DNA from 4 places in the Blastococcus sp. SYSU DS1021 genome. Region 1 is predicted to be linked to each of the others. Evidence: predicted binding sites of a transcription regulator. Region 1 holds the regulator's gene; each other region holds the start of a gene.

Region 1 (7,685 bases):
GCCGTTCCGCGCCGAGCTCCCCGAGCCGCGCCCGCACTACCCGGCGGTGGTGCTCGGGCTGGACCGCGAACCCGCGGAGCTCGACGAACGGATCGCCGTCCGGGTCGACCGGATGTGGGCCGCGGGGTTCGTGGACGAGGTGGCGGCGCTCGCCGCCGACGGGCTCCGCGAGGGGCCGACGGCCTCCCGCGCCCTCGGCTACGCCCAGGTGCTGGCCCAGTTCGACGGCGCGCTGTCGGCCGAGGAGGCACGCGAGCGCACCGTCACCACGACCCGCAGGTTCGTGCGTCGGCAGCGGTCCTGGTTCCGGCGGGACGCCGCGACGATGTGGCTCGACGCCGCCCGGGCCGACCTGGCCGACGCAGCGACCGGGGTGATCACCGGCCGTACGATCGATCCGTGACCTCCTCGCCGCGCGTGCTGCTCGGGCACGGCACCGAGAACGACTTCGTGGTGCTGCCCGACCCCGACGGCACCGTGTGGGCCGGCGACCGGCTGGATGCCGCCATGGTGCGGCGGCTGTGCGAGCGCCGGGCCGGGCTGGGGGGCGATGGCGTGCTGCGGCTGGTGCGCAGCGCCCACGTGCCCGACGCTCCCGCCGTGCTGGGGGAGGACCTGCCCCGGTGCGAGTGGTTCATGGACCACCGCAACGCCGACGGCTCCTACGCGGAGATGTGCGGCAACGGCATCCGGCTGTTCCTGCACGCGCTGATCAGCGAGGGGCTCGTCGACCGCGCCGCCTGCGCCGACGGCCTGCTCGTCGGCACCCGGGGCGGGCCCCGCCGGGTGGGCGCCGGTGCCGACGGCGGCTACTGGGTCGACATGGGCCCCGCCCGCCCGTTCGGCGAGGGCGAGGCGCTGCTCGACGGCCGGGCGTTCGCCGGTCTCGCCGTCAGCATGGGCAACCCCCACCTGGCCTGCCTGACCGACGTGCCCGTCGAGCAGCTGGACCTGACCGGTACCCCGGCGTTCGACGAGGGGCTGTTCCCGGAGGGCGTCAACGTCGAGCTGGTGAACGTCCTGGAGCCGGGTGCCCACGTGCGGCTGCGGGTCAGCGAGCGCGGGGTGGGCGAGACGCGGTCGTGCGGCACCGGCGCCTGCGCCGCGGCCTACGCGGCCCTGCGTGCCGCGGGCGCCGACGAGGGCACGGTCGTCGTCGACGTCCCCGGGGGCCGCCTGTCGGTGCAGGTGACCCCCGGGACGACGGTCCTCAGCGGTCCGGCCGTGCTGGTGTCGGCCGGCACGCTGTGCCCGGAGTGGCTCCGGGCCTGAGGCGTCAGCGGCGGTCGTCGTCGGGCGGCAGCGGGACCATCGCGTCGTCGTCGCCGGTGGCCGGAGGGGTGGGTGGCGCCCCCCGGCCGCTGTCCTGGTCGGCGCCGGCACCCATCGGGTTGCGCGGCGGGCCGCCGATGCCCTCGGGGTCCCGGCCCGGGTCGTCCAGCTCGCTGTTCGAACCCAGCCGGCTCGATCCGCTCTCGCTCATCGGTTCCTCCTCCGTGCGTCGCGTTCGTCGCGCTGGCCCTACCCCTGCCGCCGGTCGGGATGCATCCGGGGCGTCGATGCGTTGTACCGGGCGATGACAACTCAGGTGCTTTCCATGCAGGACCGTGCCACGCTGGAGACGATGACGACCGCCCCCGACGCCCTGCCCCTCGACGAGCAGGCCGACCTCGACACCCGCTCCGCGCCCACCGGGCGGTGGGCCGAGGCCGACGACACCACCGGCTCCTACGCGCTCGAGGCGCGCGGCGCCCTGCGCCGGGTGGCCGGTCTCTCCACCGAGCTCGCCGACGTCACCGAGGTCGAGTACCGGCAGCTGCGACTCGAGCGCGTCGTGCTCGTCGGCGTCTGGACCGAGGGCACCCAGGCCGACGCCGACCGCTCGCTGGCCGAGCTGGCCGCCCTGGCCGAGACGGCGGGCTCGCAGGTGCTCGAGGCGGTCAGCCAGCGGCGCGACAAGCCCGACGCTGCCACCTACGTCGGCTCGGGCAAGGCCAACGAGATCCGCGACATCGTCGCCGCCACCGGCGCCGACACCGTCATCTGTGACGGTGAGCTCACCCCCGGCCAGCTCAACCAGCTGGAGAAGGTGCTCAAGGTCAAGGTCGTCGACCGGACGGCGCTGATCCTCGACATCTTCGCCCAGCACGCGACGAGCCGGGAGGGCAAGGCCCAGGTCGAGCTCGCCCAGATGCAGTACATGCTGCCGCGGCTGCGCGGTTGGGGTGAGTCGATGTCCCGGCAGGCCGGTGGCCGGGTCGCCGGCGGTGGCGGCATCGGTACCCGCGGACCGGGTGAGACGAAGATCGAGACCGACCGCCGGCGCATCCGCGCCCGGGTGAGCAAGCTGCGCCGGGAGATCGCCGGCATGGCGACCGCCCGCGCCACCCAGCGGGCGAGCCGGGGACGCAACGCCGTGCCGAGCGTGGCGATCGCCGGGTACACCAATGCGGGCAAGTCAAGCCTGCTCAACCAGCTCACCGGCGCCGGCGTGCTGGTGGAGAACGCGCTGTTCGCCACCCTCGACCCGACGGTGCGCCGGGCGCAGTCGCCGGACGGCCGGGAGTACACGCTCACCGACACCGTCGGCTTCGTGCGCCACCTGCCGCACCAGCTGGTGGACGCGTTCCGCTCCACGCTGGAGGAGGTCGCCGCGGCGGACCTGCTGCTGCACGTGGTCGACGGCTCCGACCCCGATCCGCTCGGTCAGATCGACGCCGTCCACGTCGTGCTGAGCGAGATCGACGCGGCCGCCGTGCCGGAGGTCATCGTCGTCAACAAGGTCGACGCGATGAGCGAGGAGGACATCCTCACCCTCCGCCAGGCCCTGCCGGGCGCGGTCTGGGTCTCGGCCCGCACCGGCGTCGGCATCGACGCCCTCCGCAAGCTGGTGGCCGAGCGGCTGCCGCACCCCGACGTCGAGGTCGACGTGCTCGTGCCCTACGAGCGCGGTGATCTCGTGGCCCGGGTGCACCGGGACGGCGAGGTGCTCGGCGAGCGGCACGAGGACGGCGGCACACGGCTCACCGCGCGGGTGGACGGCGCCCTCGCCGCGGTGCTCGAGGAGTTCGCGGTCCCGGTGGGCTGAGCTGGGGCGGTCGATCGGCTCGGATCACGATCCGGTCACGGGCCGGTACGGTGGCGGCGTGACCAGGGGCGCGGTGCGGGTGGCCGAGTCACCGCGCGCCGCCCCCGTGGTCCCGCCCGGCCGGCCGCCGTGGTGGCTGGTCGCCGTGGCGCTGCTGGTCGGCGTCCTCATCACCGCCGACCTGCTCCGCCACGGGCCGTCGGAGCGGATGGACCTCCGGGTGTCGGAGATCGTCAGCGACTGGGGCCTGAGGGACACGCCGGGCTACCCGGCGGTGTGGGTGGTCACGCAGCTCGGCGGGCGCGTGACCATCCTCGTCGTCCTCGCCGGCCTGGTCGGCTACCTGCTGTGGCGGCGCGGCACCTGGATGCCGGCCCTCCGCGTGCTGCTGGCGCTCGGGGTGCTGACCGCCGGGGTGTACGCGATCAAGCACGGGATCGGGCGGACGGCGCCGGCGTTCCCGGGCTCCTACTTCTTCCACGCCGACGGCGCCTCGTTCCCCTCCGGTCACGTCGCCAACGCAGTGCTCATGTGGGGGGTGGCCCGCTGGCAGGCGGTCGAGTACGGGCTCCCGCCGGCGGTACAGCGGACCTTCTGGTGGCTGAGCGTCGTCGGGCCGGTCGCCACTGGCGCGGCGATGGTGTCGCTGGACTTCCACTGGGTCACCGACGCGGTCGTGGGCGCCGCTGTCGGGATCGTCCTCCTGGGCGTGGTTCATGCACTGGACGCGATGGTTCTGTCACGCTTGGTACGTGCCCGAGCAGGCCAAGCGAGTTCCTAGCCGCGCCCGGCGGCGTCGGCTCGTCGTCGCGAGCGCCCTGACCGGCGCCCTGGCCGTGCTCGTCCCCGGGTCCGCGTCGGCGGAGGAGCCGGCGCCGGAGGTCCGGTGCGCCATCACGGACCCCCGACTCGCCGAGCTGTCCGGCCTGGTGGTGGTAGGAGAGCAGATGCTCGCCCTCAACGACGGCGGTGACCGGGTCGAAGTCCTCGGGCTCGATGCCGCCTGTGCGGTGGTCGACGTGCAGGCCGGGGCCGCGGACCCCTTCGACCCCGAAGACCTCGGCGTCGGCTCGGACGGGAGCGTCTGGATCGCCGACACCGGTGACAACGGCACGAGCCGTGCCACCGTCGCGCTGCATGTCCTCCGGCCCGACGGCGCGGCAGCGCTGCATCGGCTGACCTACCCCGACGGCGCGCACGACGCCGAGGCGCTGCTCCTGGCCCCGGACGGGACGCCGTACCTCGTGACCAAGGAAGTGCTCGGCTCCAGCGGGGTCTACCGGCCCGCCGCCGCGCTCGTCGACGGCGGCACTGTGCCGATGGAGCGGGTGGGCACGGTCAACGTCACCCTCACCGGAACCCCGGGTGGCCCCGTGGGTCGTGCGGGGCAGTTGCTGATCACCGGAGGTGCCGTTGCCGGCGACGGGAGCGCACTGGCGCTGCGCACCTACACGGACGCCTACGTGTGGCCGCTGTCCGGTTCGGACGTGCCCGGTGCGCTGGCCGGCGAACCGGTGCGGGTGGCGCTCCCCGAGTCGCCGCAGGGCGAGGCCGTCAGCTTCTCCGCCGACAACCGGGCGCTCGTGGTCGCGAGCGAGGGCCTGCCCAGCGCCGTCACCGTGGTTCCCCTGCCCGCCGCGACCGCCGCCGCGAAGCCGACTCCCGCGGAGGACCCGCTGCCGTCCTTCGCGGAACTCACCCGCTCGGACCGCTCGCCGATCGCCTCGGCGCTGATCGCCGCCGTCGTCGCCACTCTCGTGGTCTGGGTGGGCGGGAAACTGCGCCGCCGGACCTGACCCTCAGACCCGGCGCAGGACCGACACCACCCGCCCGAGGATCGTCGCCTCGTCTCCGGGAATCGGTTCGTAGGCCGGGTTGTGCGGCAGCAGCCACACGTGACCGTCCCGGCGCTTGTAGGTCTTCACCGTCGCCTCGCCGTCGATCATCGCCGCCACGATCTCCCCGTTCTCGGCGGTCGGCTGCTGGCGGACGACGACCCAGTCGCCGTCGCAGATGGCGGCCTCGACCATCGAGTCGCCGGCCACCTTGAGCATGAAGACGGTTCCCTCGCCGACCAGCTCGCGCGGCAGCGGGAAGACGTCCTCCACCGCCTGCTCGGCGAGCACTGGGCCACCGGCGGCGATCCGGCCCACGAGCGGGACATAGGCGGGCGCGGCGGCCTGCACGCCGTCGCCGACCACGGGGGGTTCGACCGGTGCGGCGGTGGCCCGGCCGGCATCCCCGGGCAGTCGCACGTCCAGGGCGCGCGGGCGGTTCGGGTCGCGCCGCAGCCAGCCCTTCTTCTGCAGCACCGAGAGCTGGTGCGCGACCGAGGATGCCGAGGACAGCCCGACGGCCTCGCCGATCTCACGCACCGACGGCGGGTAGCCGCGCCGGTCGATGGAGTCGCGGATCACCTCGAGCACCCGCCGCTGCCGCTGGGTGAGCCCGTCCCCATCGGCCGCGCGGTCGGGAAAGGCCCGTACCGACGCCGAACCGTCCGCCGTCCCCGGGGCCACGCCCGCGGTGCCGCCCCGGTTGCCGGACGTCCTGCTCGAGTCCGCCACGTCTCCTCCTCGCCGGCTGCCCGCGCAGCTCTCGACCCTCGTCGTCGGAGGAACGGTAGCGCCGATCGGCGGCCACTTCAAACAGGTGTTCGAAACTTTCCCGTGTCGCTCCCCAAGTGTCGGTCCCATCCGGTAGACATCGGACAAGCGTTCGAATCGAACACACGTTCGCGTCCGGCGGGTGCCGGCCAGGAGGGCTGAACACATGACGAGCAGCACGGCACTGCGGGTCCGCGGCCAGGTGTCGGTCGACCCGGGGGAGCGGCGCGCCGGTCCGCCACCCGCCCGGCGTCTCCGGGTGCTCCCGCCGCCTCGCTCCTACGCGGAGATGCCCGAACCTCTGCCCGCGCCGGCTCGCGGGAGGATGAGCGGCCCACGGGCGACGGTGGGGCGATCGCCCGGCCGGGGGCGTCGGGAGCGGGTGGAGCAGCCGCCGCTCCGGTTGACGTCGCGCGGCCGTCGTGTGCTCGCGGTCCTCACCCTCCTCCTCGCCGCGGGCGTGATCGTCCTCGGCAGCGCCGTCCTCGGGGATGCGGGTGGCGGATTGGAGCTCATGGGGACGACCAATGTGATCGTCGAGCCGGGTGACACGCTCTGGTCCATCGCCGGCGCGGTCGCCGACGGGCGCGATGTCCGCGACGTCGTCGTCGACATCCAGCGGCTGAACGGGCTCGGCTCCGCGGCCATCTCGCCTGGTCAGGTCCTCGTCCTGCCCTGACGGCCCCGTAGGGCTCGGTGCCTGCGCGCCAGGGCGAGGTGTTCACAACGCGGCCCGGCGACTTCGTCAACCCTCAGTACAGGCACGTTCACCGTGCGTGCTGGTCGGCCACCTACGGTACGTCCGTGTCCAGCGTCATGGAGAACCGCGCCGCCGTGTTCACCACTCGTCCCCAGGCCGTCGAGGTCCACCAGGCGGGTGCCTGGTGTGCGGGGGAGCTGTTGGGGTGGCGACACGACGACTCCGGCGCGTGCCAGATGTGGGTGCGGGTCGTCGCCGGAGGCGAGGAGCAGGCGCTCTGGATCGACCTGGGGGATGTGCGGCTCCCGGAGTCGCCGGCCGTCGAGGTGTCCCCGGTGACGCAGGCGATGCCCGCCTCCCTGTCAGCGGCACCGCTGCGTGACGGTCCGTCGACCGATGTCGAGGCGACCGCCAGCCTGCCGCTGCTGCGCGACCGCTGCGAGCCGCGAACCGGTGCCCAGCGGCCGGGCGGTCGCCGGCGCGCGCCGGAGAGCGACGCCGTGCAGGCCGCGCCGGCGTCCTCGGTGCCGGTGCCGGTGCCGCCCCCGGGTCGGCACCGCGCTCCGGCCACCGAGTCCGGCCCGGTCGTGGGCCGGCACCGCGCCGCCGACACCGACCTCTTCCCGGCCGTCGTCGAGAGCGCGCCGGACGCGCAGTCCCCGACCCGTGAGGACCGACCGCGGGGCGGTGGCTGGTCGGTGCCCGCGGCCCGCTCCGCGAGCACGGTCGAGACCCGCTCCACGGCGAGCGGCTGGACCCCGCCGGCCGACGTCGACCAGGATCTCCTGACCCGCCCGATGCGGTTGAGTGACCAGATCCCGCACTCGCGGCGGCCCCGGGTGGGCGGCGCGGTCAGCGTCTGATCGTCGTTCGGCGGCCCTCGCCGCGTCGACCCCGCGGGGGTGCTCGGCGCCGCCGTCGCGTGCCCGCCGGGTCGCCCGTGGCCGGGTGCGGACCGCCCAGTTCGCCGATCGGTGTGCGGCCGGCGCGTGGTTCTGCGGGTCGGAACCGCGCATGAGCGCACAGCCTTGCCGGGGCGAGCGTCCCCGGGTCGTTCCTGCGGTGTGTCGCCGCGCTCGGCACCCTCTCCGGGGAGCGTCGGGCACGGAGTTCGGCGCGTCGTCGCGGCGTGTCCTGTGACAGCTGGGGACCGCTGTTCCGCCTGCGCACCGCAGTGTCGGGGCGGAACACGCCGACGGAACGATCACTTGCACATCTTGTGTGGCCCGTCCTAGGGTTCCCCTACATCTAGTAGTTACAGAGCTGTAAGCCCGTCCACAGGCTGGTCCTC
Region 2 (7,685 bases), on a different contig from region 1:
GTCGTCCCACCACCGCGCCACGAGAGGCTCGGCGAGCCATCGGGCCAGCAGTGGGAGGTCCGACCGCCGCAGCGGCCGCAGCACCACCTCGGGCAGCTCCACTCCGCAGAGGCTAGGACGAGACGAGCCGCTCCTCGAGCATCCGCTTGACGGTGGCGGCGTCGGCCTTGCCGCGGGTGGTCTTCATGACCGCACCCACCAGCGCCCCGATCGCCTGCACCTTGCCGCCGCGCACCTTCTCGGCGACGTCGGGGTTGCCCTCGATGGCGGCCTCCACCGCGGCGACCAGCTCGTCGGACTCACCCAGCACCGCGAGGCCGCGGGACTCCACGACCGCCGCCGGGTCGCCCTCGCCGGCGAGCACGCCGTCGAGCGCCTGGCGGGCGAGCTGGTCGTTGACCGTCCCGGCCTGCACCAGGCCCGCCAGCTCCGCGACCTGTCGCGGCGTGACCGGCAGCTCGGTGAGCTCGACGCCGGCGTCGTTGGCGCGGCGGGCCAGCTCGCCCAGCCACCACTTGCGGGCGTCGGCGGGCGAGGCACCGGCCGCGACGGTCTCGGCGACCAGGTCGACGGCCCCCGCGTTGGCGATCCACGCCATCTCGGTGGCCGACAGGCCCCACTCCTGCTGCAGCCGGGTCCGGCGGGCGGCGGGGAGCTCGGGCAGCGCGGCACGCAGGCCCTCGATCCACTCCTCGTCCGGGGCGAGCGGGACGAGGTCGGGCTCGGGGAAGTACCGGTAGTCGGTGGCCTCCTCCTTGCTGCGGCCCTCCGAGGTGCTCCCGGTGTCCTCGTGGAAGTGCCGGGTCTCCTGCACGATGCGCCCGCCGGCGTCGAGGACGGCGGCCTGGCGGCGCATCTCGTAGCGGACGGCCCGCTCGACCGAGCGCAGCGAGTTCACGTTCTTGGTCTCGGTGCGCGTGCCCCACTCGAGGCTACCGATCGGCGCCAGCGAGGTGTTGACGTCGCAGCGCAGGTTGCCCTGCTCCATGCGCACCTCGGAGACGCCGAGGGTCAGCAGGATCTCGCGCAGTTCGGTGACGTAGGCCCGGGCCACCTCGGGCGCCTTGGCGCCGGTCCCCGGGATCGGGCGGGTGACGATCTCGACCAGCGGGATGCCGGCGCGGTTGTAGTCGACCAGCGAGTGGTCGGCGCCGTGGATGCGCCCGGTGGCGCCACCGACGTGCAGGTTCTTGCCGGTGTCCTCCTCGATGTGCACCCGCTCGATCTCGACGCGGTAGGTCTCGCCGTCGACCTCGACGTCCAGGTGCCCGGCGGTGCACAGCGGCTCGTCGTACTGGCTGGTCTGGAAGCCCTTGGGGATGTCCGGGTAGAAGTAGTTCTTCCGGGCGAAGCGCGACCAGCCCGCGATCCGGCAGCCCAGCGCCAGGCCGATGCGGATCGTCGACTCGATGGCGGCAGCGTTCACCACCGGCAGGGAGCCGGGCAGCCCCAGGCAGACCGGGCAGGTCTGCGTGTTGGGCTCGGCGCCGAACGTGGTGGAGCAGCCGCAGAACATCTTCGACGCGGTGCCCAGCTCGACGTGCGTCTCCAGACCGATGACCGGCTCGTAGCGGGTCAGGACCTCGTCGAGGCCGACCAGGGTGTCGCTCATGAGGGGTCGTTCTCCTTCGGGGCGGCAGGGCCCTGCTGCTGGCGGCCGGTCACCACGGCGCCGACGGCGGTCAGCACGCCGAGGACCAGGAAGACGGCGAAGACGGCCCGGCCGGTGACGGCCCAGCCGACGATCCCGGCGAGGACGACGAAGGCGGTGAGGGCCCAGGCGGCCTTGAGCGGGCCGTTCACGCCGCGCCGCCGATCGCGTCCAGCAGCGCGTAGCCGCGGGCCGCGTCCTGCGCCGCCTCCAGCGCGGCCGCCACGCGGTAGCAGCGGTCGTCGGCCAGGGCAGGCGCCATGACCTGGAAGCCGACCGGCAGGCCCTCGGAGAGCCCGCACGGCACCGAGATGGCCGGGATGCCCGCGAGGCTGGCCGGCAGCGTGCACAGGTCGGCGGCGTACATGGCGATCGGGTCGTCGACGCGGTCACCCAGCGACCACGCGACGGTGGGGCTGGTCGGGCTGACCAGCACGTCGACGTCGTCCCACGCGGTGGTGAAGTCCCGCGTGATCAGGGTGCGCACCTTCTGCGCCTGCCCGTAGTAGGCGTCGTAGTAGCCGGCCGACAGCGCGTAGGTGCCGAGGATGATCCGGCGCTTCACCTCCGGGCCGAAGCCCTGCTCGCGGGTCAGCGCCATGACCTCGTCGAGGTCGCGGCTGCCGTCGTCACCGACCCGCAGGCCGTACCGGACGCCGTCGAAGCGGGCCAGGTTGGACGACGCCTCGCTGGGCGCGATCAGGTAGTACGCCGGCAGGGCGAGGTCGAACGCCGGGCAGGAGACCTCGCGGACCTCCGCGCCCATGCTCTCCAGCAGGGCCACCGTCTCGCGGAAGCGAGCGAGGACGCCGTCCTCGTAGCCGTCGGTGTGCCCCTCCCCGCCCAGCTCGCGGACGACGCCGACCTTCAGCCCGGCCAGCTCCCCCTGGGCGCCGCGGCGCGCGGCCTCGGCCAGCACGGGCACCGGCGCGTCGATGCTCGTGGAGTCCAGCGGGTCGTGCCCGGCGATGGCCTCGTGCAGCAGTGCGGCGTCCAGCACCGTCCGCGTCATGGGGCCGGCCTGGTCGAGGCTCGAGGAGAAGGCGATCAGCCCGTAGCGGGAGACCGAGCCGTAGGTGGGCTTGTGGCCGACCAGCCCGGTGACGGCGGCCGGCTGGCGGATGGACCCGCCGGTGTCGGTGCCGATGGCCCACGGGGCCAGCCCCGCGGCGACCGCGGCCGAGGAGCCACCCGAGGAGCCACCCGGGATGCGGTCGGTGTCCCAGGGGTTGCGGGTGACCTGGTAGGCGGAGTTCTCGGTGGACGAGCCCATCGCGAACTCGTCCATGTTGGTCTTGCCGAGCAGCACCGTGCCGGCGGCCTTCAGCCGTGCGGCGACGGTCGCGTCGTAGGGCGGCCGCCAGCCCTCGAGGATCCTGGAGCCGCTGGTGGTGGGCACGCCCTCGGTGACGACGACGTCCTTGAGGGCGAGAGGAACGCCGGCCAGCGGGCCGAGCTCGGCCCCGGCGGCGCGGGCGGCGTCGACCTCGCCGGCGGCCTGGAGCGCGGCCTCGGCGTCGACGTGCAGGTAGGCGCCGATGACGGCGTCCTGGTCGCTGATCCGGTCGAGGTACGCGCGCGTCACCTCGACCGCGCTCACCTCGCCGGCCTGCAGCGCCTCGCTGAGCGCGGCGGCGCTCGTGGTCGGGATGGTCACGCCTCCTCCCCGAGGATCCGCGGGACCCGGAAGCGGTCGTCCTCCGCGGCCGGGGCGCCGGCGAGGACGACGTCGCGGGGCAGGCTCGGGCGGGCGGCGTCGGGGCGCATGACGTTGGTCATGGGCACGGCGTGCGTGGTCGGGGCGACCTCGGCGACGTCGGCCTTGCCGACCTGCGCCACGGCGTCCAGCACGGCGGCGAGCTGGCCGGCGAAGAGATCCAGCTCTTCGTCGCTCACGGCGAGCCGGGACAGGTGTGCCAGGTGGGCCACCTCGTCACGGGTCAGTCGACCCTTCGGGGAGGGGGTGCTCATGCTGCGGCGGAACTCCACTTCGGCGGTGCCCGGCGGCCCGCTCTCGGCCCGGGGCGTGACCGGGCCACTCTACGTGGGGCCCTCCGGACGCCGGTCAGCGTGAGAGGCTCCTCCCGATCGCGATCGACGGAGATCGAACGAGGCCCCCCTCCTCCCCACCGCTCGCAGGCTCGCGGCGGGCCCCGGAAGGGGGCCATGGGGCCCATGACCCGGAGGAACCGTGTCCTATCTCCTGCGCCTGGTGCTGCCCGACCGCCCGGGCATCCTCGGTGCGGTGGCGACCGCACTGGGCACCGCAGGCATCGACATCGTCTCGGTGGACGTGCTCGAGCGGGGCAACGGGATCGCGGTCGACGACGTCGTCGTGGACCTGCCGGGCGACCGGCTGCCCGACAGCCTCATCACGGTGGCGCAGGCGGTCGACGGCGTGCGGGTGGAGTCGCTGCGCCCCTTCGCCGGCCCGCTGGACACCCACCGCGAACTGGACCTGCTGGATGCGCTCGCCCGCGGCGATCGCCCGCCGACCGAGCTGCTGACCGCGTCGTTGCCGCGGGTCTTCCACAGCGGCTGGGCGGTGATCCTCGACGACTCGGGGCAACCGGCCCCGCTGACCGAGGGCGCGGTGCTCGCGGCCTCGGACGCGGCGCCGGCCTTTCCCGGCCTCACCTTGCCGTGGCTGCCGCTGAGCGGCCCGCGGCTGCTGCCCAGCGACGACCCCTGGCTGCCGGAGCGGTGGCAGGAGATGGCCATCGAGATGATGGCCGTGCCCTACGGCGCCGGCCGGGCCATCGTGCTCGGCCGCTCCGGCGGCCCGGCATTCCGCCGGTCGGAGCTCCTCCGCCTGGCCCACTTCACCGGGATCGCGACGACGGTCGCCCACCTGCCGCCGCCCTGACCGGCATTCGGCGACCGCCACCAGCGGCCGGCACCCCGCTCGGGCGCCACCAGGACCGCTCGCCGCTCAACCGGAGGAACCCACCGCTCCCCACGCGGGCAGCAAGCGCCGGGCCTCCGCATCGGTGGGCTCGTTGAGGTGGAGATGGTTGCCGAACGGGTCGGCAAGGGTCAGCACGCGAGCTCCCCACGGCGCCTCCTCGATCTCGGGCACCCAGACCGCCGGGCCCCATACCGGCACCTCCGCCCGGCGGGCGTTCAGCTCCTCCCGGAGGGAGTCCAACCCCGCGATCCAGACCAGCACCGTGGCTCCGGCGCCGGGCGTGTAGGCGACCTCGGTCAGGTGCAACGTGGTGGACGCCTGGGTGACCTGCCCGTAGAAGGGCGTCCCCTCTCCGCCCGACGGGCCCCCGAAATCCAGGCGGAACCCGAGGAAGTCGACGTAGAACTGCAACGCGACGTCGACGGAGAAGATCCGCAACACCGGGATGGTGGTGCCCGACCCACCCCCCGGCACCCGCACCGGGGACGGCGCGAGCCTGGCGTTGAGGGTGTTCCAGTCCGCCGCGCCCAACTGGCGCGCCACCAGCTCCAGGCACTGGCCGTGCGTCAGCTCGAGCCCCTGCCGCTCGCGCAGCGCGGCGCGGAGCCGCCTGGCCATCTGCTTGGCGGACCGGCTGTCCGGATCGCGCCTCGACTCGGCGTCCGACATGGATCCTCCGATCGGCGAACCCGTCGATGCACGCCAGTGCTCGCGTTGCTGACTGGTTCGCCGTGGTGGACCGGTGGACAGGTCAGTGAAGTCACGATGCGTTCACCACACCCCCGGGGGCGCGAGCGGCCGGCCGCATCAGCCGAGCAGGAACCTAGGCAGCCGCAGCAGGTCGGTCAACCCCCTTCCGGACGCCTCGAGGCCTGATCGCTGAGCCCCTGACCTGCGCCTTCTTCGTGCTTCGCTTGCACCGACGCTCCTTCGAACATATGATCGAAGGCATGACCGGGACGACGTCAGGGACGACGCTCCCTCCGTCCGCGTCGGGTCGTCCGGCATCGGGCGCCTCCGCTGCCTCGGCGCCCGCCGCCGGCTGGGCCACCGGTCCGCTGGGTGCTGTGCAGGCGGCGGACCGGGAGATCGCCCGGCAGACCGCGCTGCGCGCCCGGGCGGTCGCCGAGTTCGCCGCCACCCGTCCCGCCTCGGCCGATCGCCCGGCGGGCCAGCCGGGGGCCATGAGCGAGGAGCGCCGCGCCGCCCGGCCGGAGGTGCTGGCCGACGTCAGCGAGTGGGCAGCGCAGGAGCTGGTGGTGGCCCTGTCGATCTCCACCCAGGCGGCCGAGCAGCTGCTGACGCGATCGCTGACGCTGGTGCACCGTCTCCCGGGAACGCTGGCCGCACTGGAACGCGGGGATCTCCACCCGGGACACCTCTGGCCGATGCTCGAGCGGGTGGCGCCGATCGCCGACGCGGCGAAGCGGGCCGCCGTCGAACGGGAGCTGCTCCGGTGGATGTCCGGCCGGGTGACCACACCTGCGCAGCTCGGCGCCAAGGCGCGCCGGCTCGGCCTGGCCCGTGACGCACGCGACGAAGCCGCCCGGCTGGCTGCGGCCCTCCGCGAGCGAGGCGTCTCCGTCCGGCCCGATCGCCGCGAGGGCATGGCGGTCCTCGGCGCGCTGCTCACGGTGCCCGAAGCGCAGGGGCTGCTGGATGCGCTGGGGCGCTACGCCGACAATCTGGACGACCCGGACGACCGCAGGACGCGCGGCCAGAAGATGGCCGACTGCCTGCTCGACCTGGTGCTCCGGCCGGAGCAGAACGAACTGCCCGCCGTGCAGGCGCAGCTGACCGTGGTCGCGGGGGCGCGAACCTTGCTCGGCGGCGACCAGCCGGGTGAGATCGGCGGTGAACCCGTACCGGCCGAGGTCGTCCGCGCGCTCGCCCGCGCCCTGGGCCTGCTGCCCGGGCCGGCGCCGGATCCCTGCGGCGAGGGCGCCACGACGGCCGCGGACGGCCACTCGCCGACAGGAGATGGCCGGGCCGACAGCCGGCCGGAGGACGCCCACGGCACCGACTCCTCGCCCGACGACGTCTGCCCCACCGTTGCCTGGCCGCTGCACACCCGGGCCACGGAGTGGCGGGAGGCCGACGAGCGGTGGTGGGCGGAGGTCGAGGCCCGCGCTCTCCGGGGCGAATGGGGCGGCGCGGAGTACACCCCGGAGGACGAGCTCCTCCGGCGGTGGGCCGAGGAGGCCCGCTTCGAGGCCTGGCTCGAAGCAGCCGGGGCGTTCTCCGAGCCGGCGCCGGACCCCGAAGCGGAAGGATCCCCCGATCCCGGGCTGGAACCGCAACACGACCCCGGCCCTGACCCGGAACCCGACCCCGGGCCCGGCACCGAGGTGGAACCAGGGACAGACGACGGCGACAGCTCCTCTCACTGGGCCAACGCGCACGGGTCGCTGCAGGCCGCCGCAGACGCCCTGCTCGGCCTGGACCGGGCGATCGGTCGCGCCCGGAGGATGGTGGCCGACGCCCAGCGCGCCGACCGCCAGGACGAGAGCGCGTGGCTGCGCAGCGCCGCCGGCCGGGTCACTCGTGCGCCGAGCGATCTCGACGCCTGCGCCGACGCCGGGGAGTCCCGCCGGGCAGCCCTCGCCGCGCTGCTCGATGCGAGCAGCGGCGGGACGCTGGTCGACCGGCCGCGGATCGCGGTGGTCGACGAACTCACCGGCGCGCTGCTCGCGCTCACCGACAGCCGCGAACTCCGCCGCCTGGCCCACTGCGGCGACGCCGCCTGCCGCCGCGCGCCGACCCGGTGCACGCACGACCTCACCGGCCGTCCGGGGCTCGACCCGCCCGGCCCGACCGACGGGTATCGACCCGGGGCCGCGCTCGACCGGTACATCCGCGCCCGCGACCGCCGCTGCCGCTTCCCGGGCTGCCGCCGGCGCGTCCCGCTGGGCGGGGAGCTCGACCACGACCGCCCCTACCCCGAGGGGCCGACGAGTGCGGAGAACCTCACCGGCTTCTGCACCCGCCACCACCGGGGCAAGCACCAGGCGCCCGGCTGGGCCTACGACCTGGCGCCCGACGGCACGCTCACCGTCACCACACCGACCGGCATGGTGGCGAGCACGACTCCCCCGCCCTACTGACCCAGGTGATCGTTGGCGCACC
Region 3 (7,685 bases), on a different contig from region 1:
CGGCCGCGAAGCGCCGTCGATCAAGGGGGCCGCGGCGGTGATCGCGCTGTCCCTGCTGCTCAGCGAGGCGACGTACCGGCTGGTCGAGCGGCCGGCGGGCGCACGGCTCCGGTCCTGGCGGCCCGCCGCGGCGGTGGTCGCCGTCGCCGCGGTCAGCGCTCCGCTCCTGCTGGCCGGCGCGGCCACCATCGTCTGGATGGACCGGGAGGCCGACCGCGTCGCGGCGCTGGTGGACGACCCGGCGTACCCGGGGGCGGCGGCGCTGGGCAGCAACTTCTGGGAAGCCGGTCCCATCGGGGGTGCCGACCCGTTGCCGCCGATGACGCTGATCCGCGACGACTGGCCCGGCCCTCCCGACCACGCTTCCTGCACCACGGACGTCCTCGAGAGCGAACCCGTTCCCGCCGAGATGGAGAGGTGCGTGATCGGGGACGACGACGCCTCGCGCAGGGTGGTCGCCGTCGGCGATTCGCACGTCGCGCACTGGGTCACCCCGTTGACCGCCATCGCCGAGGACCACGGGTGGCAGGTCATCTCGATGCTCCGCGGCGGCTGCAACCTCTCGACGGAGTCGGAGTTCATCCAGGAGGGCTGGACGGACTACGAGGAGTGCGCCGCCTGGCGTTCCCGGCTCACCGACCAGATCCTCTCGCTGGAGCCGGACCTGGTGATCGCCCTCGGCACCCGCACCGCCGCCGGCGAGGACAGGGAGTGGCTGCCGGAGGGCCATGTGGCCGCGTGGCAGCCGCTTCTGGAGTCGGGCATACAGGTCATCGGCCTGCGCGACAGCCCGCGGCACACCGTGGACGTCCCCGACTGCATGGCCGAATGGGGCGATACGTCGCCGAGGTGCCAGGCGCCGCGGTCACTGGTGTACGACGACGACCTGTTCGACTCACCGCCGGCGGAGCTGCCCGGGGGCGTCAGGCTGCTCGACACCAGCCCTTACTTCTGCGTCGAGGACGTGTGCCCGGCGCTGATCGGCAATGTGCGGGTGTACATGGACTCCGCGCACGTGACGGCGACCTACATGCGCACCGTCAGACCGCGGTTCGAGACCGACCTCCTGGCGCTCGTCGGCTGGTGATCGGCGGGCCGGCTCAGCCGGGGGGCGGCCCGTAGCGGTTGACGCGCGGCTCGCTGCCGAGGAAGCCGATGGTCACCAGCAGGACCAGCCAGCCGATCCCGGGCAGCAGGTGCCACAGCAGCCACCAGGCGGAGTGGTCCCGGTCGTGCAGTCGCGTGACCATCGCGGCGATGTTCGGCACGAGCAGCACCAGCGCCGAGATCGCCGTCACCGGTCCGCCCTGGTCCGGGAACGGCCAGAGCAGGTCGAACCCCCCGTCGCGGCTGATGCGCGGGTAGCTGTCCGGGAACCAGGTCGCGTCGATCGAGGTGGCGACGAGCCCGAGCACGGCGAAGACCAGGACGTAGCGCTGCCACCAGTCCCGCCGCCGGATCCGCCCGGTGGGCAGGTACCAGTCCAACGGGGTCCACGAGCGCCGCGCCGGCGGGGCGCTGGTCATCCGCGGACGGCTTGGCGGCAGCCGGAGTCCAGCGCCCGGGCGGCCGTCGCCAGCACGGCGACGACGTCCCGGCCGAACCCCACGTCGCAGGGGTGGGTGCCGCCGGCGATCGCGGCGGAGGTCAGCTCGTCGACGGCGACGGAGAACGCCTCCACCGGGGCCTCGACGTCGGGCAGGAGGACGAGCCGGCCGGCGTCCCCGTGCACGAAGAACTCGATGCCGGTCGACATGGACGCCACCGTGTGCGAGAGCGTCACGGTCGACGCCGTCCCCGACTCGTGCGTGAGCACCAGGTGGACGGTGTCCCGGAGCCCCGGGCCGGCCTGCACCGCGACGACCGGCCCCAGCGCCGGCACCAGCACCGACAGCGCGTGCGGGCCGATGTCCCACAGCGCCCCGTGCTCCTGCCGCCACGGCGAGGCCGCGAAGGGCGTGCCGGCCAGCGAGGAGAGCCAGGAGCCGGCTCCGCCGGCCAGGCGGGTGCGCGCGGCCTGGGTGAGCCAGGTGGAGGTCGCCGTCTGGAAGCGGAAGGTGAAGAAGACGACGGAGGCGACCCCGGCGGCGCGCACCGCGTCGACCACCCGGTCGGCCGCTGCCACGTCGAGCGCGATCGGCTTCTCCAGCAGCAGGTGCTTGCCCGCCTCCGCCGCGCGCACCGCGAGCGACGCCTGCACGTCCGGCGGCAGCGCGATCGCCACGGCGTCGACCTCGGCCAGCAGCGCCTCGACGTCGCCGTGGCCGGGGACCTCGAACTCCGCGCCGAGCGCCTTCGCCTTGGCGAGGTCGCGGCCCCACACGCCCACCAGCTCGGCCGACGGGTGGCCGGCGAGGGCGGTCGCGTGCACGGCACGCGCCCAGTGACCGGTGCCGAGGATTCCGAAGCGCACGGTCAGACCGCGCCGAACTGGCGGTCGCCGGCGTCACCCAGGCCGGGCACGATGTAGGCCTTGTCGTTGAGCCCCTCGTCGATGCTGGCGGTGAAGACGCGCAGCGGCAGCCCGCTCTCCTCCAGCCGGCGGATGCCGTCCGGAGCGGCGAGCGCGCACAGCACCGTGATCGAGGTCGTGCCGCGCGCGGTGAGCAGCTGGCAGCAGTGCACGAGGGATCCGCCGGTGGCCAGCATCGGGTCGAGGACGAAGACGTCGCGGCCGACGAGCGACTCCGGCAGCGAGGCCATGTAGGCCTCCGGCTGGAAGGTCTCCTCGTTGCGCGCGAGCCCGACGAAGCCCATCTGCGACTCCGGCAGCATCCCGTGCGCGGTGTCGGCCATGCCGAGGCCCGCCCGCAGCACCGGGACGATGAGCGGCGGCGCGGCCAGCCGGTAGCCGGTCGTCGTGGTGACGGGGGTGGTGATCGGCTCCTCGGCCACCGCGAGGTCGCGGGTGGCCTCGTAGACCAGCATCTGCGTGAGCTCGCGCAGGGCGGCGCGGAACATGGCGTTGTCCGTGCGCTCGTCCCGCATCCGGGAGAGGCGGGCACGGGCGAGCGGGTGGTCGACGACGGTGAGCTGCACGCCGGACACCGTATCGGCACCCGGCGCTGCGTTCGCCCGGTCACTGGGGGCGCCTTCCGACCTGGCGCTCAGGCGGCCACCAACGGGTTGCCACGGGCCTCGGCGGCCAAGCGAGGCCGCAGGTCCCGGTTCCCCATCAGGACACCCACGGCCCAGGCCATGTCCATGCGCTCGCCCCCCGCGCGCATCGCGTCGGGCAGCGGCGGCTTCCCGTCCGGGAACAACGGGTCCGCCGACGCACCGGGGGCACCGGCCGCCGGTCGCGGGGACGGCCGAGGCTCCGGGCGGCGGGCGGCCAGCTCGTCGACCGGCTGCACGCCGACGAAGGCCGCCTCGGCGGGGACCTCGGGGCTCCCGGCCAGACCCGCCAGACCATGGGTGAAGGCGGCGTCCGCGGCGCCCCACACCCGCCGCCCGTCGGGGGCGAGCGCGACCAACCGGCCGTCGCGCCGGGTCAGCACCAGGTCCAGCTCGTGCACCGATCCGTGGTCGACGTCGCAGAGCAGCACCACGTTGTCGAGGTCCGTCCCACCACCGAACAGCCAGTGCCGCATGTGGTGGGCGTGCAGCCGTTCGATCCGCGTCTCGGTGCACCCCGGCCGGGCACAGCCCCCGTCCCGGCGCAGCAGCGCACGCCGCTGCGCGCGGGTGGCCAGCCGGCGCTTGCGGCCCACGCCGAGGACCTCCCGCCCGCACTCCAGCATGGTCACGACGGTCGCCTCGCAGAGCATCCGCCGGACCTCGGTCGCGTGCAGCGCCGGGCCGCCATCGAGGTAGGCCTGCCCGGCGGCAGCGTCGTCGGCGAGGACGGCGGCGTCGACGTGCACCACGACCTCGCGCCGGGGTGGGTCACCCGGCCGCCGGTCGGCGTGGTGGGCGGCTCCGGCGAGCCGGGCGACCGCCGTGCAGCGCCGGGCCCCCGTCCGCTCCCGGGCGCACGCGATCTCCTCCCGTTCCAGGTCCTCGTCCCGCTCCAGGCCTCCGGCCACGCCCGCTTCCCGCTCCGCGGCTGCCCGCTTCGCCGCGGCGCGGTCCCGACGGGCTTCGCGTTCGGCCAGCGAGTCGACCGCCGCGAGGAAGTCCGCACCTTCCTCGGGCGCAAGGCGCATCCGTACGACGAGCATGCCGTCGTCGTCCCACCAGTGCTGGAACTGCCGCTTCAGTGCGATGGTCCCCTCGTCGGCGCGGTCCGCCCGCCGCCACGAGCGGACCAGGCGTTCCACCTGCGAGGCCGTGGCCTCGAGCGCCGTCTCCAGCAGCTCCCGCTCGGTGTCGGGCTCCGCGACGCGGGTCAACGCCCGGACCTTGGAGTAGGACAACCGCCCCTCGGCGAAGGCGGCGGAGATCAGCGGCAGCGCACCGAGACCCCGGGCGACCCGGACGTGCTCCCGGGCCGTGCCCGGGGCCATGCCGCACTGCCAGGCCAGCCAGTGGGCGCACGACAGGATCCCGACCGCGCGCCAGCCCTCCCGCCGATCGAACTCGGCCACGAGCCGCAGCCACGCGGCGGTGGCGGCGGCCAGCCGCACCGCGCCGGACGCGATCTCGCGTGCCAGTTCCGGCACGGACTTCTCCACCACGACGCCTCCTTCGGACGTGTGATCGAAGCGTAGGAGCGGGGGGTGACATCTCCGGCCCAGCAGGCACGTTCCCGCGCGGGAGCGCCCGACGGACGGGGCGCCACCCCCAGCAAGGGGGACGTTCCCGCGGGAACGCCCGACCGGGGGGTCCGCCACCCGGGTCCGAGGGGGCCGAGCGCGTTCCCGCGGGAACGCCCACCGGCGGGTCGGTCACTCGCGATCCGAAGGCCCCGAGCACGTTCCCGCGGGAACGTCACGAGCTCGGCTGCGGGTCAGGACCGCCCCTGCGGGTGAGCGCGTTCGGGGACCGGTCCCCCGGCAGGGGAGAATGGCCGGCATGACCCACGTGCTCGACCCCGACGCGCTGCCCGGGGCGACCCCCGCGGTGCACGCGCCGTCGCCGCCGTACGACGACGTGACCCGCTCCGACTCGGCCTTCCGCGCCTTCCTGCACGGCCTGCCCGGTGTCGACCAGGTGGGCGCCGAGGCGCGCGTCGCGCAGCTGGGCACCCGGTCGATCAAGACCACCTCGAAGGCGTGGGCGATCGACACCGCCATCTCGATGGTCGACCTGACCACGCTCGAGGGCGCCGACACCCCCGGCAAGGTGCGCAGCCTGGCCGCCAAGGCCAAGCAGCCCGACCCGTCGGACCCGACGACGCCGCAGGTCGCCGCCGTCTGCGTCTACGGCGACCTCGCCGGCGTCGCGCGGGAGGTGCTGGCCGGCACCGGGATCCACGTGGCCGCCGTCGCCACCGCCTTCCCCAGCGGCCGCGCGAGCCGTGCGGTGAAGCTGGCCGACGTCCGGGACGCCGTGTCGAACGGCGCCGACGAGATCGACATGGTCATCGACCGCGGCGCGTTCCTGGCCGGCCGCTACCTCGACGTCTACGAGGAGATCGTCGCGGTGAAGGAGGCCTGCGGGGACGCACACCTCAAGGTCATCCTCGAGACCGGCGAGCTGATGACGCTGGACAACGTCCGGCGCGCGAGCTGGATCGCCATGCTCGCCGGCGGCGACTTCATCAAGACCTCCACCGGCAAGGTGAGCCCTGCCGCCACACTGCCCGTCGCCCTGGTGATGCTGGAAGCGGTCCGCGACTTCCGCCTCGCCACCGGCCGGCAGGTCGGCTTCAAGCCCGCCGGCGGCATCCGGACGACGAAGGACGCGATCAAGCACCTCGTGCTGATCAACGAGACCGTGGGCCCCGACTGGCTGGACCCCGACTGGTTCCGCTTCGGCGCCTCCAGCCTGCTCAACGACCTCCTGCTGCAGCGGCAGAAGCTGCGCACCGGCCACTACTCCGGCCCCGACTACGTCACGGTGGACTGACAGCGATGACCAGCGTTTTCGAGTACGCCCCCGCGCCCGAGTCGCGGTCGATCGTCACCATCGCCCCCTCGTACGGCCTGTTCGTCGACGGCGAGTTCGTCGACGGCTCCGGCGAGCCGCTGAAGACGGTGAACCCGGCCACCGAGGAGGTGCTCGCCGAGGTCGCCACCGGCACCACCGCCGACGTCGACCGCGCGGTGCGCGCCGCCCGGAAGGCGTTCGAGAGGACCTGGGGTCCGATGCGCCCCGCCGACCGCGGCAAGTACCTGTTCCGCATCGCCCGGCTGCTGCAGGAGCGCGCCCGCGAGTTCGCCGTCCTCGAGTCGCTGGACAACGGCAAGCCGATCCGGGAGTCCCGCGACGTCGACGTCCCGCTGGCCGCGGCGCACTTCTTCTACCACGCGGGCTGGGCCGACAAGCTGGACTGGGCGGGCCTCGGGCCGGGACCGAAGCCGCTGGGCGTCGCCGGCCAGGTCATCCCGTGGAACTTCCCGCTGCTGATGCTCGCGTGGAAGGTCGCCCCGGCGCTCGCGACCGGCAACACCGTCGTCCTCAAGCCCGCCGAGACCACCCCGCTCACCGCGCTGCTGTTCGCCGAGGTCTGCCGCCAGGCCGACCTGCCGCCGGGCGTGGTGAACATCGTGACCGGCGCCGGCGACACCGGCCGCGCGGTCGTCGAGCACGACGACGTCGACAAGGTGGCTTTCACCGGGTCCACCGACGTCGGCCGGCAGATCGCCCGCGCGGTCGCCGGCACCCGCAAGAAGCTGACGCTGGAGCTGGGCGGCAAGGCGGCGAACATCGTCTTCGACGACGCCCCGATCGACCAGGCCGTCGAGGGCATCGTGCAGGGCATCTTCTTCAACCAGGGCCACGTCTGCTGCGCGGGCTCCCGGCTGCTGGTGCAGGAGTCGATCCACGACGAGGTCATCGCCAGCCTGCAACGGCGGATCGGCACGCTGCGGGTGGGCGACCCGCTGGACAAGAACACCGACATCGGCGCGATCAACAGCGCCGAGCAGCTCGCCCGCATCCGCGAGCTGTCGGACATCGGCGAGGCCGAGGGCGCGCAGCGCTGGCAGCCCGCCTGCGAGCTGCCCGAGCGCGGCTACTGGTTCCCGCCCACGGTGTTCACCGACGTCTCCCCCGCGCACCGCATCGCCCGCGACGAGGTCTTCGGCCCCGTGCTGTCGGTGCTCACCTTCCGGACGCCGGACGAGGCGGTCGCCAAGGCCAACAACTCCACCTACGGGCTGTCGGCCGGCATCTGGAGCGAGAAGGGGTCACGGATCCTGAAGATCGCCGACCAGCTGCGCGCCGGCGTGGTGTGGGCCAACACGTTCAACAAGTTCGACCCGACGTCGCCGTTCGGCGGCTACAAGCAGTCGGGCTACGGGCGAGAGGGCGGCCGGCACGGTCTGGCCGCATACCTGAAGGGTGCCGAGCAGTGAGCAGCGATCGTCTCGCCGTCCGCAAGACCTACAAGCTGTACGTGGGCGGCGCCTTCCCGCGCTCGGAGTCCGGCCGCACCTACGAGGTCACCGACGCCAGGGGCCTCTTCCTCGCCAACGTCGCGTGGGCGAGCCGCAAGGACGCCCGCGACGCCGTCGTCGCCGCCCGCGGCGCCTTCGCGAAGTGGTCGGGCGCGACCGCGTACAACCGCGGCCAGGTCCTCTACCGGGTGGCCGAGGTGATGGAGGGCCGGCACGTCCAGTTCTGCGAGGAGGTCGGCG
Region 4 (7,685 bases), on a different contig from region 1:
AGCACCCCGCACGGGTGCAGGGCGATGTGCCGGGGCAGCCCGTCGAGCCGGGACACGAGGTCGAACAGCAGGTCGAGGTCGCCGGTGCCGCCGGCGCGGCGCGAGCCGTACCGGCTGGCCCGCAGCTCGGGGAGGTCGCGCAGCGCGGCGTGCACCTGGTTGGCCCGGATGTGCGGGAACGCCTTGGCGACGGCGTCGACCTCCGCCTGCGGCAGGCCCAGCGCGGCCCCGACGTCGCGGATCGCGTGGCGCACCCGGTAGGTGTCCATCATCGAGATGCAGCTGACCCGGTCGGCGCCGAAGCGGTCGATCACCGCGTCGTAGACCTCCATCCGGCGCGCGGACTCCACGTCGATGTCGATGTCGGGCAGCTGGTGGCGCAGCGGCGAGAGGAACCGCTCCATCAGCAGCCCGTAGCGCAGCGGGTCGACGTCGGAGATGCCCAGCAGGTAGGTGACCAGGCTGCCGGCGCCCGAGCCGCGAGCCGCCGCGCGAACCCTCAAGCTCTTGATGAGGTCGACCACGTCCGCGACGGTGAGGAAGTAGGACGGGTAGCCGAGGGAGTCGATGACCCCGAGCTCCTCCTCCAGCCGCTGCCGCACCCGGGTCGTGGGCACCACGCCCCGCCGCCCGAGCCCCGCCTCGCACCGGGCGCGCAGCACCTGCGCCGGGCCCATCCCCCGCTCCGCCGGCGTGGTGACGACGTCCAGCTCGGGGTACCGCACGCTGCCGATGCCCAGGTCGCCCGCGGGGTCCACGGCGCACTGCTCGGCCAGCCGGGCGGTGCGCTCGAGCAGCCGCAGGGCGGCGTCCCGGTCGGGGCCGGTCAGGTCCTCGGCGACCTCGGCCATCTCCTTGCCCGACTTCAGGTAGCCCTCGGCCGTGGTGCGGTCGACGTGCCGGGCGCCGAGCGGGACCAGCCGCCGGGCGGCGTCCAGCACGTCGGCGGTCGGGGCGTCGAGGGCGTCGACGTACCGGACCGCGTTGCTCAGGACCACCGGCACCTGCTGCTCGGCGGCGAACCGGAGCAGCGCCTGGGCGCGCTGCCGGTCACCCCGGCCCCGGTGGTGCACCACCTCCAGCGCCAGCCCCGGCCCGAAGACCGCCCGCCAGGCGTCCAGCTGCTGGCCGGCCAGGTCGGCCCGACCCGCCAGCAGCGCCCGGCCCACCGGGGAGTCGGGACCGAGCAGGGGGACCAGCCCGGAGGCGTGCTCGGCGGCGATCGCCAGCGAGCTCACCGGCTCGCCGCGGGTGCCGCGCAGGTGGGTGGCGCTGGTCAGCCGGCACAGCGACCGCCAGCCGGCCCCGTTCCGCGCGAGGAAGGTGACCCTGGGCAGCCGCGGGTCGACGTTCACCCCGCCCCGGGCCGGGGTCCGGCGCGGGGGCGCCGCGGCCCGCGACCGCGAGGACCGGGCCGCGGAGGGCTCCTCCCCCAGCACGTGCGCGAGCGCCGGCGGCACGCTGGTACCCAGCGCCGGCGCCACCGCCAGGTCGACCCCGAAGATCGGCCGCACCCCGGCCGACCGGCAGGCCAGCGCGAACTTCACCGCGCCGTAGAGCCCGTCCCGGTCGGTCAGGGCCAGCGCCGGCATGCCGTGCTCGGCGGCCCGGGCCACCAGATCGGCGGGGTGGTTGGCCCCGTACCGCATGGAGTAGCCGGAGGCGACGTGCAGGTGGACGAAGGGGTCACTCACGTCCGGGACCCGGTGGACCGGGACCCCGACCGGGACGGCGCCCCGCCGACCACGTGCGGCCTCGGGTAGCGGGGCGGCTCGGGCGGTGCGTCGACCCCGAGCCCGGCCTCGACCACGGCGAGGAAGCCCCGCACGTCACGGACCAGGTCGTCGGCCTCCCGCTCGGTGACCGCCCGGGACAACCCCGCCTCCGCCGCGGCGCGTTTGGCCGCACCGGCGGCGAAGAAGGTGGCCCACTCCCCCAGTTCGGGGGCGACCTGCCCCAGCAGGACCCAGGCGCTGCGCGGCCGCCGGCGGCCGCCCTCGGGACGGGTGCGGGCGGCCAGCACCGCGGCGGCGGCCCGGAGCGCCGCCAGGTGCGCGGTGGCGTACCGCTCCCGCGGATCGGTGGCCGCGGCCGCCTCGGCCAGGCCGCGGTGCGCCTGGCGGAGCAGCCCGGCGGCCGCGGCGGGCAACGCGGGCGGCAGCGGCAGCTGGCCGGCCGGCACGGCTCGTGCGGCGCCCATCAGTCGTGCACCCGGACGAGCCACCAGCGGTTGCCGGCGGCGTCCCACGTCAGGTCGTAGACGCCGGCGAAGCTCATCCGGGACCGCCCGGCCCGCACCGCCTCCACCCGCCAGACCTCACGGGGCGCCACCAGGTCGTCGGACGCACCGCCCGCCTCCGCGTCCCGCAGCCACCACGGCGCGGTCTCCAGCCAGGAGTCGAGCAGCTCGCCCACGACGTACCGGGACTGCCCGCGCCAGAACTGCACCGGCCCCAGCGGGCCGCGCTCGACCTGCACCTCTTCGCCGGCCCGACCGACGACCTCACCGAGCACCCGGCTCATGACAGCCTCCCCACGCCTCACCCCGCGCGCACGCCCGCCACCCCACCGGCGGGGAAGAGAGCCGGGAAGGACGGGCCGGACGTCGTTCGAACACGCGTTCGAACGACGACCAGTAGACCCGAGCGCCCACCCCTCGTCAAGCCAGGCCACGGCGTGTCCGTCGACCGCGCCCGCACCCCCCGCCGGACGGGACACACCGGGCGCGCCTCTTTCCGGGCGGTGGCAGGATCAGTGCATGAGCCCACCCCCGCACCCCCGGGTGGCCGCCGTCGCCCGGGCCCTCGCCGCGGCCGGCGCCGAGGGTGAGGTGAGAGTCCTCCCCGCCGAGGTCCGCACCGCGGCCGCAGCCGCCGCCGCGCTGGGCGTGCCGGTCGGTGCGATCGTCAACAGCCTGCTCTTCCTCGCCGACGGCGCGCCCCTGCTCGTCCTCACCAGCGGCGCGCACCGCGTCGACGTCGTCCAGGTCGCGGCGCTGCTCGGCGTCGGCTCCCTGGCGCCCGCCCCCGCGGACGTCGTCCGCGAGCACACCGGCCAGCCCATCGGCGGGGTGGCCCCGGTGGGGCATCCGGCCCCCCTCGGCACCCTCGTCGACGTGGAGCTCGCCCGGTACGACCGGCTGTGGGCCGCGGCGGGGCACCCGACGGCGGTCTTCCCGACCAGCTACGACGAGCTGCTCCGCATCACCGCCGGCACCGCGGCCGAGGTGGGCGGCGGTCCGCTCGACGGGACCGCCACGACGGTCGGCGGCGGCGACCTGTCGGACGCCACCGGGGTCGCGCCGTGACGGGCACCCGCCCGGCCACCCGGATCCTCGAGCTCCCCGTCCCCTGGATGCGGGAGCACATGCACGAGGTGCTGGCCATCTACGGGCTGGCCATGGGCTACGACTCCGGCATCGTCGCCGGCCGGTACGGCTACGCGATCCAGCACACCGAACGGCCCGGCTTCCGCGCCGTCGGGGCCTTCGCGCAGACCCCGGAGGGCGAGCGGCTGGTCGGCTTCGGGTACGGCTACCTCATCGCCCCCGGGCAGTGGTGGCACGACCAGGTGCGCGCGGCGCTGGACCGCCGCACGGCGAAGAAGTGGCTGCCCGGCGCCTTCGAGGTCTGCGAGCTGCACGTCCACCCCGACGCGCAGAGCCAGGGGCTGGGCCGGCGGCTGCTGCACGCGCTGGTCGAGGGCCTGCCGCACCCGGTCGCCCTGCTCTCCACACCGGACGCCGACACCAAGGCGTTCCGGCTGTACCGCGCCGACGGGTTCGTCGACCTGGCCCGCGGCTACCACTTCCCCGGCGACTCCCGCCCCTTCGCGATCCTGGGCGCACGGCTGCCGCTGCATCCGCGCGACCCCTCCGCGACGAACTCCCGGTCGTGACCGCCCCCGAACCCGCCGCACCCGTGGACGTCGTCGTCGTCGGCTCCGGCCACAACGGCCTCGTGGCCGCCTGCTACCTCGCCCGGGAGGGCCTGTCCGTGGAGGTCGTCGAGTCCGACGACGTCCTCGGCGGGGCGGTCTCCACCGTGGAGCGCTGGCCCGGGGTCCGCGTGGACCGCGGGTCCAGCGCGCACGTCATCGTCCGGCACAGCGGCATCGTCGAGGAGCTCGACCTCGCCGCCCACGGGCTGCGCTACGTCGACTGCGACCCGTGGGGCTTCGCGCCGGCCCCCTCGCCCGGCGATCCCGGGCCGGCCGGCCGGCCGCTGGTCTTCGCCGTGGACCTCGACGCCACCTGCGCCTCGATCGCGGCCGCCTGCGGACCGGCCGACGCCGCGGCCTACCGCCGGTTCGTCGAGGTCTGGGGTCCCCGCAGCCGGGCCGTGGTCGCCTCCTTCGGCCGCGCACCGTCGGCCGGTGGCCTGGTGCGGTCGTTCTGGCCGCTGGGTGCGCCCACCGAGGGACGGCCGCGCACCCCGGGCGGTGAGCTGGCGGTCGACTTCCTCGGCTCCGGCGACGCCCTGCTGGACAAGTGGTTCGGCAGCGAGCGGCTCAAGGCGGCGCTGGCGTGGTTCGGCGCCCAGTCGGGCCCACCGATGTCCGAGCCCGGCACCGCGGCGATGGTCGGCTGGGTGGCGCTGCTGCACGACGTCCCACCCGGGCACCCCGTGGGCGGCTCCGGCGGGCTGACCCAGGCGCTGCGCCGGCGGCTGGAGTCCGACGGCGGCCGGGTCGTGCTCGGCGACGGCGCCGCGCGGCTGCTCGTGGAGGACGGCCGGGTCGCCGGCGTCGAGACCCGCGCCGGCCGGGTGGTCCGGGCCCCGGCGGTGGTGGCCGCCTGCCACATCGGCGTCACCCGGGAGCTGGCCGGCGACGCGGCCCCGCCGGTCCTGGCCGACGCCGCCCCACCGGTCGGCAACGGCTTCGGCCTGGTGGTCCGTGCCCTGACCGACGCCCCGCCGTCCTACCCCGGTGCCGGGCCGGAGGCGCTGCAGGGCCTCCAGCTGCTCTGCACCGACCGGGCGCAGCTGGCCGCCGCGCACGGCGACTGGGGTGCCGGGCAGCTGCCCCGCGAGCCGGTGCCGCTGGCCATGTCGTTCTCCGCGAGCGACGACACCCTGGCCCCGCCCGGGCGGCACGTGGTCACGATCTGGGGCCAGTGGTACCCGTACGCACTGGCCGACGGCGGCGACTGGGACGCCCTGGCCGACACCGAGGCCCGGCGGCTGATCGAGGCCGTCGACCGCCACGCCCCCGGGTTCGCCGCCTCGGTCCGGGAGACGTACGTGCAGACCCCACTGGCCCTCGAGCGGGAGCTGTCCCTCCCCCGTGGCAACGTCATGCACGTGGAGATGGGCCTGGCCAGCATGTTCGCCCTGCGCCCGGCCCCTGGCCTGTCGGGCTACCGCGTGCCCGGGCTCCCCGGCCTGTACCTCTCCGGCGCCTCCACCCACCCCGGCGGCGGGGTCTCGGGCAACTCCGGGCGGACGGCGGCCCGCACGGTCCTCGCCGACCGCCGGGCGCTGCCCCGCGCGCGGGCGGCGGCCGGCCGCGCGGTCCGCCGGATCCGGGACGGAGCGGGAAGGGCGTGACGACCACCACCGCGGCACCGCCGGCACCGACCGCGGCGCGCGTGGTCCCCGTCCTGCTGGTCGCGGCGCTGGTCGCCACGGCGATCGCCTACCCGCTCACCTCGGGCCCCGACCGGGACGTCGTCTCCTGGGGCATCGTGCTGCTCGGCTCGGCGCTGTCGGTCGCGCACGCGGGGCTGAGCCGGGGTGCCCGCACCGGGCTGGGCGTGCTCGTGCTGGTCGCGTCGGTCGCCATCGCGTTCGAGTCGGTCGGGGTGGCCACCGGGTTCCCCTACGGCAGCTACCGCTACAGCGACGTCCTCGGCCCCACCCTGCTCGGCGTCCCGTTCCTGGTGCCGCTGGCCTGGCTGATGATGGCCTGGCCCAGCTGGTTGCTCGGCGAGGTGCTGGCCCGCCCGGTACGCGCGAGCCGCCGCCGGCCGGCGCGGGTCGCCTGGGCGGCGGCGGTCTTCGCGGCGTGGGACGTCGTCCTCGACCCGCAGCTGGTGCAGGCCGGCTACTGGACGTGGGAGCACCCCTCCCCCGGCCTGCCGGGCATCGAGACCGTGCCGCTGACCAACCTCGCCGGGTGGCTGCTGGCCGGGCTGGTGCTGATGACGCTGCTCGACGTGCTGGTCGCCCGCACCGCGAGCGAACCACGCGTCGGCCCGGGCGCCCCGTTGTTCGCGCTGGCGTGGATGACCCTCGGCGGCGCCCTCGCGCACGCCGGCTGGCTGGGCCTGCCCGGCTCGGCGGCCTGGGGGGCGGCGCTGGGCGCCTGCGTCCTGGCCGTCCTGGCGCTGCAGCGCCGGCGCGCGGGGCGGCCGTGAGCGGGCGCCTGCTGCGCACGCTGGCCGGTGTCTCGGTCGCCGGCGCCGTGCACGCTGCCGTCAACACCGCGCTGCTGCGCCGCCCGCCGGCGGATCCCCCGGCGGTGGACCGGCCGGTCACCGTCGTGCTGCCGGTGCGCGACGAGGCCGAGCAGGTCGCCGGCTGCCTGGCGGCGCTGCTCGACCAGCGCGGCGCCGAGCGGCTCCGGGTCGTCGTGGTCGACGACGGCTCCACCGACGGCACCGCCGACGTCGTCCGGGCCGTGGGCGACCCGCGGGTGCGGCTGGTGACCGCCCCGACCCTGCCGGCCGGGTGGCTGGGCAAGCCGCACGCCTGCGCGGTGGGGGCGGCCGAGGCCGGGGACGCCGAGGTGCTGGTGTTCGTCGACGCCGACGTCCGCCTCTTCCCCGACGCCGTCGCCGCGGCCGTGGCGGTGCTCGACGCCCACCGCCTGGACCTGGTCTCGCCGTGGCCGCGGCCGTTGGCGGTGGGCCCGGCGGAGCGCCTGGTGCAGCCCCTGGCCCCGTGGCTCTGGCTGACGACCCTGCCCCTGCGGCTCGCCGAGCGCTCGCCCCGCCCGTCGCTGGCCGCCGCCAACGGCCAGTTCCTCGTGGTGCGGCGCTCGGCGTACGAGCGCGCCGGGGGCCATGCGGCCGTGCGCGGGGAGGTGCTCGAGGACATCGCCCTGCTGCGGGCGGTCAAGCGCGCCGGCGGGCGGGGCGTGCCGATCGACGGTTCGTGCCTCGCCGCCTGCCGGATGTACGACGGGTGGGCAGCGGTCCGCGACGGCTACGCGAAGTCGCTGTGGGCCTCCGTGGGCGGGACGCCGGTGGCCGGGCTGGCGGCCGCGGCCACGCTGACCGCCGTCTACGTCGTCCCGCCCCTGGCTGCCCTCCGTGGCTCGCCCGCCGGGCTGGTGGGCTACCTGGCCGGGATGGCCGGCCGCCTCGCCGGTGCACGGGCCAGCGGAGCGCGCGCCTGGCCGGACGCCCTCGCGCACCCGGTGTCGGTGCTGGCCCTGGACGTCCTGATGATCCGGTCGGTCCGGGGGCGTCGGCGGGGCACCCTGCGCTGGCGCGGCCGACCCGTCGGCGCGACCCGGCCGGCGGCGTCGGCGACGATGAGCCGGTGACCTCCGCCGAGCAGCAGCGCCCACGCACCTCGTTCGACCCGGCCGCGATGGACGCCGGCGCCTTCTACCGGGTGCTGAACTCCGTCGTCGTGCCCCGCCCGATCGCGTGGGTGTGCAGCCGCTCCGCCGCCGGCGTGCACAACCTCGCCCCGCACTCCTTCTACACCGTCGCCTGCGTCGACCCGCCGGTCGTC

What was found. Region 1 encodes LexA, which represses DNA repair genes until DNA is damaged. Its sites were predicted from a motif close to TCGAACANNTGTTCGA; they were not measured.
Region 2: ACI8AP_RS08340 (DUF222 domain-containing protein) is a predicted target of LexA. The motif match lies at 5,490-5,505, and genes of this name have one in related genera.
Region 3: ACI8AP_RS17605 (DUF222 domain-containing protein) is a predicted target of LexA. The motif match lies at 4,630-4,645, and genes of this name have one in related genera.
Region 4: ACI8AP_RS11565 (DUF6504 family protein) is a predicted target of LexA. The motif match lies at 2,610-2,625, and genes of this name have one in related genera.

Annotation. Positions count from the first base shown of each region.
Region 1 is NZ_JBJHAL010000012.1:40,782-48,466, forward strand. It holds gene miaA (tRNA (adenosine(37)-N6)-dimethylallyltransferase MiaA) at 1-403, shown strand, start outside; gene dapF (diaminopimelate epimerase) at 400-1,272, shown strand; gene ACI8AP_RS10970 (hypothetical protein) at 1,277-1,483, opposite strand; gene hflX (GTPase HflX) at 1,598-3,088, shown strand; gene ACI8AP_RS10980 (phosphatase PAP2 family protein) at 3,147-3,869, shown strand; gene ACI8AP_RS10985 (hypothetical protein) at 3,841-4,884, shown strand; gene lexA (transcriptional repressor LexA) at 4,888-5,655, opposite strand; gene ACI8AP_RS10995 (LysM peptidoglycan-binding domain-containing protein) at 5,861-6,373, shown strand; gene ACI8AP_RS11000 (hypothetical protein) at 6,499-7,257, shown strand.
Region 2 is NZ_JBJHAL010000008.1:123,983-131,667, forward strand. It holds gene ACI8AP_RS08305 (GNAT family N-acetyltransferase) at 1-102, opposite strand, end outside; gene gatB (Asp-tRNA(Asn)/Glu-tRNA(Gln) amidotransferase subunit GatB) at 113-1,612, opposite strand; gene ACI8AP_RS08315 (hypothetical protein) at 1,609-1,803, opposite strand; gene gatA (Asp-tRNA(Asn)/Glu-tRNA(Gln) amidotransferase subunit GatA) at 1,800-3,308, opposite strand; gene gatC (Asp-tRNA(Asn)/Glu-tRNA(Gln) amidotransferase subunit GatC) at 3,305-3,622, opposite strand; gene ACI8AP_RS08330 (ACT domain-containing protein) at 3,843-4,517, shown strand; gene ACI8AP_RS08335 (glyoxalase superfamily protein) at 4,584-5,228, opposite strand; gene ACI8AP_RS08340 (DUF222 domain-containing protein) at 5,627-7,663, shown strand.
Region 3 is NZ_JBJHAL010000027.1:19,803-27,487, forward strand. It holds gene ACI8AP_RS17585 (acyltransferase family protein) at 1-1,087, shown strand, start outside; gene ACI8AP_RS17590 (DUF805 domain-containing protein) at 1,101-1,526, opposite strand; gene ACI8AP_RS17595 (Gfo/Idh/MocA family protein) at 1,523-2,413, opposite strand; gene upp (uracil phosphoribosyltransferase) at 2,416-3,039, opposite strand; gene ACI8AP_RS17605 (DUF222 domain-containing protein) at 3,108-4,619, opposite strand; gene deoC (deoxyribose-phosphate aldolase) at 4,957-5,952, shown strand; gene ACI8AP_RS17615 (aldehyde dehydrogenase family protein) at 5,958-7,403, shown strand; gene ACI8AP_RS17620 (aldehyde dehydrogenase family protein) at 7,400-7,685, shown strand, end outside.
Region 4 is NZ_JBJHAL010000013.1:44,688-52,372, forward strand. It holds gene ACI8AP_RS11555 (DNA polymerase III subunit alpha) at 1-1,694, opposite strand, end outside; gene ACI8AP_RS11560 (SAV_6107 family HEPN domain-containing protein) at 1,691-2,200, opposite strand; gene ACI8AP_RS11565 (DUF6504 family protein) at 2,200-2,523, opposite strand; gene ACI8AP_RS11570 (YbaK/EbsC family protein) at 2,759-3,307, shown strand; gene ACI8AP_RS11575 (GNAT family N-acetyltransferase) at 3,304-3,897, shown strand; gene ACI8AP_RS11580 (phytoene desaturase family protein) at 3,894-5,549, shown strand; gene ACI8AP_RS11585 (carotenoid biosynthesis protein) at 5,546-6,358, shown strand; gene ACI8AP_RS11590 (glycosyltransferase) at 6,355-7,491, shown strand; gene ACI8AP_RS11595 (flavin reductase family protein) at 7,488-7,685, shown strand, end outside.